Regions from separate parts of the Streptomyces sp. NPDC044719 genome, predicted to be linked through region 2. Evidence: riboswitches for the same ligand, from Rfam matches in the RefSeq annotation. Region 2 holds a riboswitch; the other holds the start of a gene.

Region 1 (5,979 bases), on a different contig from region 2:
CATCGTCCTGATCAAGTCGACCGAGGTGTCACTCGCCGTCGCATGACGGAGCGCCGCCGTACGACGGAGGGGCCCCGCACGCGGCGAAGCCCCTCACCCTGACCGGTCGGTCGATCAGTCCTCGTACGCGTCCAGCGGCGGGCAGGAGCACACCAGGTTCCGGTCACCGAAGGCCTGGTCGATGCGCCGCACCGGCGGCCAGTACTTGTCGGAGGCCGCGACTCCGGCCGGGAAGACGGCCTCCTCACGGCTGTAGGCGTGCTCCCACTCCCCGGCGAGCGCGCCGGCGGTGTGCGGGGCACCCCGCAGCGGGTTGTCGTCGGCGGGCCACTCGCCGGATCCGACCTTCTCGATCTCGGCGCGGATGGCGATCATCGCCTCGCAGAACCGGTCCAGCTCGGCCAGGTCCTCCGACTCGGTCGGCTCGATCATCAGCGTCCCGGCCACCGGGAACGACATCGTCGGCGCGTGGAAGCCGTAGTCGATCAGCCGCTTGGCGACGTCGTCGACGCTCACTCCGGTGGCCTTGGTCAGCGGCCGCAGGTCGATGATGCACTCGTGCGCGACGAGCCCACCGGGGCCGGTGTAGAGCACCGGGTAGTGCGGCTCGAGCCGCTTGGCGATGTAGTTGGCGCTGAGCACCGCCACCTGCGTGGCACGCTTCAGTCCCTCGCCGCCCATCAGCCGCACGTACGCCCACGAGATCGGCAGGATGCCGGCCGAGCCCCACGGCGCCGCGGAGATGGGGCCGACCCCGGTCTCCGGCCCCGCCTCGGGCTGCAGCGGATGGTTCGGCAGATACGGCGCGAGGTGCTCACGCACCGCCACCGGACCGACGCCGGGCCCGCCGCCGCCGTGCGGGATGCAGAAGGTCTTGTGCAGGTTGAGGTGCGAGACGTCACCGCCGAAGTGCCCCGGCTTGGCGAGCCCCACGAGCGCGTTGAGGTTGGCCCCGTCGACGTAGACCTGCCCGCCCGCCTCGTGCACCTGGCCGCAGATCTCGGAGACGTGCTCCTCGAACACGCCGTGCGTGGACGGGTAGGTGATCATCAGCACGGCCAGCTCGTCACGGTGCTGCTCGATCTTCGCCCGCAGGTCCTCGACGTCGATCTCGCCGTCCTCGGCGGTCTTCACGACGACGACCTTCATGCCCGCCATCACCGCGCTCGCGGCGTTGGTCCCGTGCGCGGAGGACGGGATCAGGCACACGGTGCGCTGCTCGTCCCCGTTGGCCCGGTGGTACCCGCGGACAGCGAGCAGACCGGCGAGCTCGCCCTGCGACCCGGCGTTCGGCTGGAGGGACACCTTGTCGTACCCGGTGACCTCGGCGAGACGCTCCTCCAGCTCGTGGATGAGCGTGAGGTAGCCCTCAGCCTGCGCCGCGGGCGCGAAGGGGTGCAGCTGCCCGAACTCGGGCCAGGTGACCGGCTCCATCTCCGTGGTCGCGTTGAGCTTCATGGTGCAGGAGCCCAGCGGGATCATGCCGCGGTCGAGCGCGTAGTCGCGGTCGGCCAGCCGCCGCAGGTAGCGGAGCATGGCGGTCTCGGAGCGGTACTGGTGGAAGACCGGGTGGGCCATGTACTCGTCGGACCGCAGCAGGGCACCCGCAAGCCCGTCCTCCGTGGCGGCGTCCAGCGCCTCGACGACACCCTCGACCCCGAACGCGGCCCACACGGCACGCAACTGGGCCCGCGTGGTGGTCTCGTCGCAGGCGATCGAGACGTGGTCGGCGTCGACGAGACGCAGGTTGATCCCGTTCCGCTCCGCGGCGGCCACGACCTCGGCGGCCCGGCCCTCGACGCGCACGGTCACGGTGTCGAAGTAGGCCCCGTGCACGACCTCCACACCGCCGTTCGCGAGCCCGGCGGCGAGGACCGTGGCGTACCGGTGGGTGCGCCGCGCGATGCTCTTCAGGCCCTCGGGCCCGTGGTAGACGGCGTACATGCCGGCCATCACGGCGAGCAGCACCTGGGCGGTGCAGATGTTGCTGGTGGCCTTCTCACGGCGGATGTGCTGCTCACGCGTCTGCAGCGCCAGCCGGTAGGCCTTGTTCCCGTCGGCGTCCACGGACACGCCGACGAGCCGCCCGGGCAGGCTGCGTGCCATCTTCTCACCGACGGCCATGTAACCGGCGTGCGGTCCGCCGAAGCCCATCGGCACACCGAACCGCTGTGTCGTGCCGACCGCGATGTCCGCACCGAGTTCACCGGGCGACTTCAGCAGGGTCAGCGCCAGCAGATCGGCGGCGACGGTGACGAGCGCCCCGAGCTCGTGCGCCTGGTCGATGACCGGCTTGATGTCCCGCACGGCACCGGAGGCGCCCGGGTACTGGATCAGCACGCCGTTGATCTCGCGCTCGGCGATCCCGGCGGGGATGCCGTCGCTCAGGTCCGCGACGACGACCTCGACTCCGGTCGGCTCGGCGCGGGTCTGGATCACGGCGATGGTCTGCGGCAGCGCGTCCGCGTCGACCAGGAACAGGCCCTTCTTGTTCTTGCCCAGCCGCCGCGACAGCGCCATGGCCTCGGCCGCCGCGGTGCCCTCGTCGAGCAGGGACGCGCCGGAGGTCGGCAGTCCGGTCAGGTCGGCGACCATGGTCTGGAAGTTGAGCAGCGCCTCGAGCCGGCCCTGCGAGATCTCCGGCTGGTACGGCGTGTAGGCCGTGTACCAGGAAGGGTTCTCCATGACGTTGCGCATGACGACCGGCGGCGTGAACGTGCCGTAGTAGCCGAGCCCGATCATGGAGCCGAGGACCTGGTTGCGGTCGGCGAGGGAGCGCAGCTCGGCGATCACCTCGGCCTCGCTGCGGGCGCCCGGCAGGTCCAGCGCCTCGGCGCTCTTGATCACAGCCGGAACAGCGGCGGTCGTCAGCTCGTCCAGCGAGCCGTAGCCGACCTGCGCGAGCATCTTGGCGCAGGCCTCGTGGTCGGGGCCGATGTGGCGCTGCTCGAAGGGGACTGCCTCTTCGAGGTCGGAGAGCGGAATGCGATGGGCGGTCATATGCGGAGGCCTCCTGGTCTGACACGACCTTCGAGGGGCACCACGGCACGGGTACCCGGACGGCCTCCCCCTCTGTCATGTCAACCTGAGAGCTTCACCGGATCGCCCGAAGGCCTCCGGCTTTCACCGTCGGTGAGGGCGGAAGCCGTGACATCCGCCCTGCTTTCCAGAGTGACCTCGTCCGTGCGGTACGTGAGCCTGAGAGATTCCGGGGAGGATTTGCTCCTTCGGCGCCTCCGATGGTGTCTGGAGGACTCTCCCGCACGGGGTCAGCAGCCGTTGTCAGCCTACCAGCGCGGTCAGCGCACGAACCTTCGAGTGGCCGCCTCCTCGATTGTGCCGTTTTGTAGTGGTTACGGATGAGTTGCGACCATGTGGAGGGCCCGTGCGAACCGATATCGATCCGCGCAACCTGATCGGCCGCAAGGCGTTCGACCGCAACGGAACCAGGATCGGCACGATCGACGAGGTGTACCTCGACGACGCCACCGGCGTGCCTGAGTGGGCGGCCATACGGACCGGCCTGTTCAGCCGGGACGCCTTCGTCCCCCTCGAGCCCAGCGAACTGATCGACGGCGCCCTCCACGTGCCCTTCGACCGCGCCCTCATCAAGGACGCCCCCGACTTCGGCGTGGGCCGCCACCTCTCCCCGGAGCAGGAACTCCAGCTCTACCACCACTACGGCCTCGACGTCGCCGCCCCTCCCCCGCTCCAGGACCACGACTTCGGCAAACTGGCAGGCACGGACGAGACGGCCTGAAGCCCTCCGCGAGCCGCCTAAGGAGCAACGGAGCGCAGCCCCACACCCCCGGAGTCACCATCCGGCCCATCGACCCCCTCAGACTCTCGTAACACCAGCGGCAGCGGATCCGCCGGCTCCAGCTCCGGATCGTCGACCCGGAAGGTCCGCACACGCCCTGGCTCGGAGTCGGGCGTCTCGAACCGTACGGTGACCCGCCCCAGGCCGCTGCCCTGCACCCACCCGTGCCCGAACCCGGCGTGCCGCACGTCATGCCCGGCGGGCCAACGCCGCTCGGCCGGCACGGGCTGCTCCTCGACCGGCGCCGCGGCGTGCTCCTCGGCCGGGCCCTCCGCGACCGCTCGCTGACCGGCCGCCTGCGCGAACAGGTCCTCCTGCGTGTAGTCGGCGAGCCCGCTGACGCCCACTCCGAGCAGCCGCACGCCGCCCGTCGTGTCGACCGAGTCCAGCAGTCTGGCCGCCGCCTCACGGATCACCCCGGGATCGTCCGTCGGCCCGCGCAGCGTCTCGGACCGGGTGAGCGTCGAGAAGTCGTACCGCCGCACCTTCAGCACGATGGTCCGCCCGGACAGCCCGGCCTCGCGCAGCCTCCGCACACAGCGGTCGGCGAGCCGCTGCACCTCCAGCCCGACCCGCAGCCGGTCGTGGATGTCCACGTCATAGGTGTCCTCGACCGACACCGACTTCGCTTCCCGCTCGGCCACCACGGGCCGGTCGTCCCGCGCCAGGGCCATGGCGTAGAGCCCGTGCCCGTGCGCCTTCCCCAGCAGCCGGACCAGCTCGTCCTCACCGGCCTCGGCGATCTCCTCGACCGTGGTGATCCCGGCCCGCCGAAGATGGTCGCCCGTCGCCGGCCCGACTCCCGGCAGGGTCCGCACCGACATCGGCCCCAGCATGGCCCGCTCCGTCCCCGGCTCGATCATCACCAGCCCGTCGGGCTTGGCCTGCTCCGAGGCGATCTTCGCGAGCATCTTGGACGCGGCCAGCCCCACCGACCCCGTGAGACCCGTGACGGCTCGGATGTCCGCACGCAGTTTCACCCCGGCCAGCCGCGCCGACCGCTCGTCCCAGGCCGCCCCTCCGGCCTCCAGGTCCACGAAGGCCTCGTCCAGGCTCAACGGCTCCACCAGCGGCGACAGCTCCCGCAGCAGCTCCATCACCCGCTCGCTGATCGCCCGGTAGAACCCGAAGCGCGGCACGAGATACGCGGCGTTGGGCGCGAGCCGCCGGGCCTGCGCCATGGGCAGCGCCGAGTGCACCCCGAAGACCCGGGCCTCGTACGACGCGGTCGCGACCACACCCCGCGGCCCGAGTCCGCCCACGATCACAGCCTTCCCGCGCAGGCTCGGCTTGGACGCCTGCTCCACCGAGGCGAAGAAGGCATCCATGTCGAGATGCAGGATCGTGGGCGCGGTTCTCACAACTCCGATGTTGCCCTACGCCACTGACAACGCACCGACACCGCCGTGCCGAACCGTCCCCACCACTGCGGCGGATACCGCTTGCGGCCGGCGCGGAAACGTCCCTCCTACCGCGGCCGCACGCATACCGCACCGTCCAGCGGGTCAGACAGCCCGATTCCGCCGCCGCGCCAGCTCGTCCGCCGGATTGGGCCCGACCAGGGTCTCGCCGGTGTCGATCCGCTCCCCGTGCAGCTGGGACAGCGCGCTCTCGACGTCCCGCCACACCACACCCACGGCGATCCCGAAGATGCCCTGCCCCCCTTGGAGCAGGGCGTGGACCTCGTCCGGCGAGGTGCACTCGTAGACCGTCGCACCGTCACTCATCAGCGTCATCCGCTCCAGATCGCGGAAACCGCGTTCCCTGAGGTGCTGGACCGCTGTGCGGATGTTCTGCAGCGACACCCCGGTGTCGAGGAACCGCTTGACGATCTTCAGGACGACGACGTCCCGGAAGCTGTACAACCGCTGTGTCCCGGACCCGTAGGCGGGGCGCACACTCGGCTCGACGAGACCGGTGCGGGCCCAGTAGTCCAGCTGCCGGTAAGTGATACCGGCGGCGGCGCAGGCCGTGGGGCCGCGATAGCCGATCTGCTCGGACGCCATGGACGTCGTCCCTCCGCTGCTCGGCACCACCGACGGTCGCTGCGGAGCGTGCTCGGTCACATCGTCGGGCTGGGGACACCCGCCACCCGAAAGGAGCCGAGAGCCGGGGGGAGCGTACGGACCACTCGCCCTGAGACTGCGCTCGGGGCCGCC
Region 2 (5,979 bases):
GCGGCCGATGTACGGCCAGCTGAAGAAGCCGATCACGAAGATCAGCACGCAGATGCGCAGGGGCAGGCCTTCGAGACCGAAGAACCCGTCCTGCACCGAGGCGGAGATCGAGATGGCGAACAGCAGCAGGGGGAAGGCCAGGAAGGTGTCCATCAGCCTGCTGATGACGCTGTCGATCCAGCCGCCGTAGTAGCCGGCGACGACACCGAGCACGGTGCCGATGCACACGGACAGCAGCGTCGCGCCGCCCGCGACCAGGAGGGAGACCCAGGAGCCGTCGATGATGCGGGCGAGCATGTCGCGGCCGTACTGGGGGTCCACGCCGAGCGGGTGGTCCCAACTCATACCTCCCCAGCCGCCCTTGGGGGCGAGCAGCGCCGGGTCGATGAGGTCCTGGTTGAACTTGTTCGGATCGAGGTTGAAGATCCACAGGATCGGCTTGGAGAACACCGCCATCGTCACGAGCAGGATGACGACGACGCCTCCCGCCATCGCCACCTTGTCCCGCTTGAAGCGCATCCAGGCGATCTGGGTGAGCGAGCGCCCCTCGATCTGGCTCTTCTTGACCCCGGAGAGCACGGCCTCGGGCTGTGCTCCGGCTTCCGCCCCGGTGGTCTCGATGGGTGCGGTCACGGTGCGATTGACCCCTCTCGGGCCGGCGATCGCCGTCCCCTGGCTGCCGCTGTAGCGGTTTTGTTTGTCTCGTACACGCGACCGACCCGGTCCGTGTCTTGCGGGGAGTCTTCAACGCTTTGGCGATCAGTTGCCAGACTTGGCGATGAAAGGATGCGTAAACGTGATGCTGTCTGCAGGGTTCCGTTATCCGGACAACGGGTAACAGCGGCCGGACGCGCTGCGTCAGGGGCATATTAGGACAGAAGCGCCCCTATAGCCCTTATCTACGCGCGAAGAGTTGAACGGTTGTCACGTTCGGGGCGTTGCGGGAAAGGCCTTCGGGGACCTGCCGAGCGGGTCAGTACCTGCCCTGGGCAGGGGGGTATCCGTAGCCCGAGACCGGGGCCTGGACAGGGGCGGTGGCGTGGGCCTCACGGTCGTAGAAGGGGCGTGCGCCGGCGCGCAGCCACATAGCGACCGGGTCGTGCTCGTCGGACATCGCCACGGTCGAGACGGGGAGCCCGTCCGGTACGGCGCCGAGGGACTGCTGCATCATCGCGCGCACCGAATCCACGGCCGACGGTGAGGTGTCGTAGACGTCGAGTCCGATGGCGAGATACGGCGCCCCGAGCGCGGGCTGCACCCAGGCACGGCGCAGCGAGCGGACGGCCGGGGTGCGGTGGGCGTTCTGCGCGAGCAGGGCGTAGAACTGCGGGATCTCGATGGCCGGTTCGGACAGCCGCAGGGGCCCGGCGGGCTGGCGGTCCAGGCCCGTGGCGATCCGGCGCAGGTCGAGCCAGGGGATGCCGACGCCGCCGCCGGGGGCGTGCGGGTTGAGCCAGAGACCGTAGTGGTCGGGGTAGAGAGCCCGGGCCACGTCGACTCCGTCGACGACCTCGTAGCTGCGGTTCCAGCCGCTCGCCGAGAGCTCCTGGGCGGAGGTCACACAGGGGGCGTAGCCGTAGCCCTGGACCTCCATGTTCCCGTACTGGGCGTCGGGGGATCCGGCCTGGCCGTGCCACAGGAGCATCCAGATCTGGCCGCTGTGCGGGGTCGCGAGCGCGCGCAGGAGGGCCTCGTAGGCGTCATAACGCCCGGGCGTGACCTGGCGCAGCATGTGCTCGACCTGTCCGGCCGCGGCCGTGCCGCTCGCGCTCACCTTTACCGCCCCTTCGTACAACGCCTCGACCGTGACCTAGCTTAAGCCCGCTCGGGAGCCCGGAGCTTGGTGCCGTCGGGCGGGTGCGGGTCGTGTGTGGTTGATCGCGCAGTTCCCCGCGCCCCTGAGTGCGTCGCCCTACCGCTGGTAGAAGGGCCGGACCCGGTCCTTCATCCAGTTGCCCACCGGGTCCTCCGCCACGTCCAGCAGGACCAGGTTGACCGGCCAGGGGGCCGGGGCGGTGGTGACGGCGCGGGTGAGGGCGTCCAGGGGGAGGGCGCGCAGGTCGCCTTCCCACTGGGAGAGTTCGACGCCGACGAACATCACCGGGTCGGCGGTCTCGATCGCGGCGAGGCAGCGGCGGGCGGTGACGACGACGCCGGTCGCCTCGAACTCGGCGGAGGCGGCGGCGAGGAAGTCCACCGGGTCGTCCTGCCAGTCGGGCTCGAAGAGGCGCACCCGGCCGCCGCTCGCGGGGCCGTCCAGCGGGGTCCGGCCGGCCCGGCACAGCTCGGCGACGGCGGGCGGCGGGAGCGGGATGCCGACCACGCCACCGGGGTTGATGGCTATCCCCGCGTGCGGGGGCAGACCACGGGCGAACTCCACGGCCGGCGCGATGGTGTACGACATGTGCGAGCCCACGACCTGGCGGAACTGCTCCTCGGAGCTGAACACCGGTACGAACGCCTGGCCGTCGATCTCGATGCCGGGGAGGTCGAGGGGGCCGCTCTGCGGGCCGCCGCCGTTGGGGAGCGGGATCCACACGAAGCTCCGGCCGAGCACCTCGACGATCCGCCCGCCGGCCGAGGGGCCGGCGCCGAGGGAGGCCGAGAGCACCTCCTCCAGCTCGTTGCCGGGCCATCCGCCGTGCGGGTGGGTCTGCGTCTGCGCCGGGAAGTCCGCGGAGAAGTCCGCCGGGAAGTCCATCTGCCTACCGCCTGCCTGAAACCACTGCTGTGGCTCAAAGGCTAGCGGCTCGGGAACGAGGGACGACCACCCCGTGAACCACGACGCGGGGCCGCGGGCGACCGGCCCACGCTTTTCGGGCTCACCGACTGCGGCTGCCCGCCCATGAACACGGTGCACTGGCCGGTGCCGCCTGCCCCATGAACGCGGCTCACCGGTCAGTGCCGCCTGCCCCATGAACACGATTCACCGACTGCGGCCACCGGCCCATGAACCCGGCTCACCATCCGCGGCCGCCGACTCCGCGAACACGGCTCACCGACGGCGGCCGCCAGCCCGGTAGCCAGAGCCGCCGGCCGCGCGGACAGCCGGCACCGTCCGTGCCGGTTCACGGGCCCGGGCCGTCAGCCCGCGAAGGCGATGCGGTGCAGGGTGTTCGCCGCGTCGCGGTCGGCGAGGATCGCCGAGCCGCAGCCGCTGGGCAGTTCGCCGCGCTCCACCTCTCGCAGGAGGCGGGTGGTGGCCGCGCGGTGGCGCAGGAACGCGTACCGCGAGACGCCGCGGCCGCGGTCGCGCTGGCCGGCCAGGGCCTGTTCGGGGGCGACGTCGAGCATCAGAAGGTGGAGCGTGCCGCCCCGGCGGCGGGCCTCGCGGGCGAGCCAGCGGCGGACCCAGGCCTGGGTGCCGCAGTCGTGCACGACGACGCCCTCGCCGGTGCGCAGGGCGCGGCGCAGTCCGGCGTAGTGCGCGAGCCGGACGAGCGGGCGGTAGACCGCGTACGGCAGGGCGCGCGGCATGCGGAGGTCCCAGTGGTCGCGGGTGTCCTGGGAGTCGATGCGCCGGCCCGGCACGGTGCGCCGCATCAGCGTGGACTTGCCGCTGCCGGGCAGGCCTGTGACCACGACGATGTCGTTGGGGCCGAACAGCAGCGCGTGCGGGCCGCGGCCGGCGCGCTCGCGCAGATCGCGGACGACCGGCACCGGCTGCGGGCCGCAGGCCGCGCGCACCGGAGCGGCCGGCTGCTCGGGCAGCGCGATGCCCGACGTCGTGGCGTACGCGGTGGTCCTGTTCACCGTGATCGTCCTCCCCTGGGGCCAGGTACGGAGTCCCATGCCCGCCGAGTGTAAAGAGAAGGTAATGCCCGATGTCTCTGGATTTAGTCCTCTTCCTGCAACATCCCTGCTACAGGGTGGTCCCCCTGCCACCCCGCGACAATGCGTGCAATGATGTGCGCGCCAACTGCATACCGGCCGTTTGAATCCGCGCGGGAGAGTCCCCAGCACCGTCCGACGCTGGGGCGCCGAAGGAGCAAGTCCCTCCCTTGAATCTCTCAGGCCCCGTTACCGCGCGGGCGAGGCACATCTGAAAAGCGGGCCGCACCCTTCTCCGATTCCGGGGAAGCGGCGTGGCTCCACCCAAGGTGCAAGCCGTGTCCCGAGTGGTCATGGCGAACCTCTCAGGTTCCGATGACAGATGGGGAGGAACGACCTCGCCGTCATGCCTTGGGAGACAACCGACCGATGAGCAGTACAGGAGAACTCCGCCACACCGCGCTCGATGCCCTGCATCGTTCGCTCGGCGCGACGATGACCGACTTCGCCGGCTGGGACATGCCCCTGCGCTACGGCTCCGAGCGCGACGAGCACAACGCCGTGCGCACGAAGGCCGGGCTCTTCGACCTCTCCCACATGGGCGAGATCACCGTCACCGGCCCGCAGGCCGCCGCCCTCCTCGACTTCGCCCTGGTGGGCAACATCGGCGGGGTCAAGCCCGGCCGCGCCCGCTACACCATGATCTGCCAGGCCGACGGCGGCATCCTCGACGACCTGATCGTCTACCGGCTGGGCGAGACCGAGTACATGGTGGTCGCCAACGCCTCCAACGCGCAGGTGGTCCTGGACGCCCTGGTGGAACGTTCCGCCGGCTTCGACGCCGAGGTGCGCGACGACCGGGACGCCTACGCGCTGCTCGCCGTACAGGGCCCGGAGTCCCCGGGGATCCTGAAGTCCCTGACCGACGCCGACCTCGACGGCCTGAAGTACTACGCCGGACTGCCCGGCACGGTCGCGGGCGTCCCGGCCCTCATCGCCCGCACCGGGTACACCGGCGAGGACGGCTTCGAGCTGTTCGTGAAGCCCGAGCACGCCGTCGAGCTGTGGCAGGCCCTGACCAAGGCGGGCGAGGGCGCCGGCCTGGTCCCGTGCGGCCTGTCCTGCCGCGACACGCTGCGCCTCGAGGCGGGCATGCCGCTGTACGGGCACGAGCTGAGCACCTCCCTGACGCCCTTCGACGCCGGGCTCGGCCGGGTGGTGAAGTTCGAGAAGGAGGGCGACTTCGTGGGCCGCGAGGCCCTGACGGAGGCCGCCGCGCGCGCCGAGCAGAACCCGCCCCGCGTCCTGGTCGGCCTCGTCGCCGAGGGCCGTAGGGTCCCGCGCGCCGGGTACCCGGTGGTCACCGGCGGCGAGGTGATCGGCGAGGTCACCTCCGGCGCCCCCTCCCCCACGCTCGGCAAGCCGATCGCGATGGCGTACGTCGACCCCGCGCACGCGGCGCCCGGCACACCCGGTGTGGCCGTGGACATCCGGGGCAGTCACGAGCCGTACGAGGTCGTGGCGCTGCCGTTCTACAAGCGCCAGAAGTAGACACTGGCCGCGGGCCGTCACAGCGGTCCCGGGCATCTCATCCCCGCTCACCAGCGGTCCCCTTCATCAGCACTCCCGCGCGTACAGGAGAATCCAGGCCATGAGCAACCCCAAAGAGCTGCGTTACAGCAAGGAGCACGAGTGGCTGTCGGGCGCCGAGGACGGCGTCTCGACGATCGGCATCACGGAGCACGCGGCGAACGCGCTGGGCGACGTCGTCTTCGTCCAGCTCCCGGCGGTCGGTGACGCCGTGTCCGCCGGTGAGACCTGCGGCGAGCTGGAGTCGACCAAGTCCGTGTCCGACCTCTACTCCCCGGTCTCCGGCGAGGTCACCGAGGTCAACGAGGACGTGGTGAACGACCCGTCGCTGGTGAACTCGGCCCCCTTCGAGGGCGGCTGGCTGTTCAAGGTGCGCGTCACGGACGAGCCGGGCGACCTGCTCTCCGCCGACGAGTACACCGCGTTCTCCGCCGGCTGAGGAGTCGTAGCCGTATGTCCGTCCTGAACACGTCCCTGCACGAGTTCGACCCGGCCGTCGCCGCCGCGGTCGACGCCGAGCTGCACCGGCAGCAGTCCACGCTCGAGATGATCGCCTCGGAGAACTTCGCCCCGGTCGCGGTCATGGAGGCACAGGGCTCGGTCCTCACCAACAAGTAC

What was found. Region 2 has a riboswitch for glycine ahead of gcvT (glycine cleavage system aminomethyltransferase GcvT). Riboswitches for the same ligand answer to the same signal wherever they lie in the genome.
Region 1: another riboswitch for glycine. It lies ahead of gcvP (aminomethyl-transferring glycine dehydrogenase); the one in region 2 lies ahead of gcvT (glycine cleavage system aminomethyltransferase GcvT).

The regions. Positions count from the first base shown of each region.
Region 1 covers NZ_JBWKHE010000004.1:8,414-14,392, reverse strand. The annotation lists gene AC07DF_RS15950 (TOBE domain-containing protein) at 1-46, shown strand, start outside; gene gcvP (aminomethyl-transferring glycine dehydrogenase) at 115-3,000, opposite strand; glycine riboswitch at 3,177-3,272, opposite strand; gene AC07DF_RS15940 (PRC-barrel domain-containing protein) at 3,386-3,760, shown strand; gene AC07DF_RS15935 (DNA polymerase IV) at 3,778-5,181, opposite strand; gene AC07DF_RS15930 (MerR family transcriptional regulator) at 5,326-5,826, opposite strand.
Region 2 covers NZ_JBWKHE010000001.1:1,138,058-1,144,036, reverse strand. The annotation lists gene AC07DF_RS05340 (ABC transporter permease) at 1-633, opposite strand, end outside; gene AC07DF_RS05335 (enhanced serine sensitivity protein SseB C-terminal domain-containing protein) at 974-1,774, opposite strand; gene AC07DF_RS05330 (enhanced serine sensitivity protein SseB) at 1,913-2,701, opposite strand; gene AC07DF_RS05325 (AAA family ATPase) at 3,085-3,753, opposite strand; glycine riboswitch at 3,936-4,036, shown strand; glycine riboswitch at 4,038-4,163, shown strand; gene gcvT (glycine cleavage system aminomethyltransferase GcvT) at 4,201-5,322, shown strand; gene gcvH (glycine cleavage system protein GcvH) at 5,423-5,800, shown strand; gene glyA (serine hydroxymethyltransferase) at 5,815-5,979, shown strand, end outside.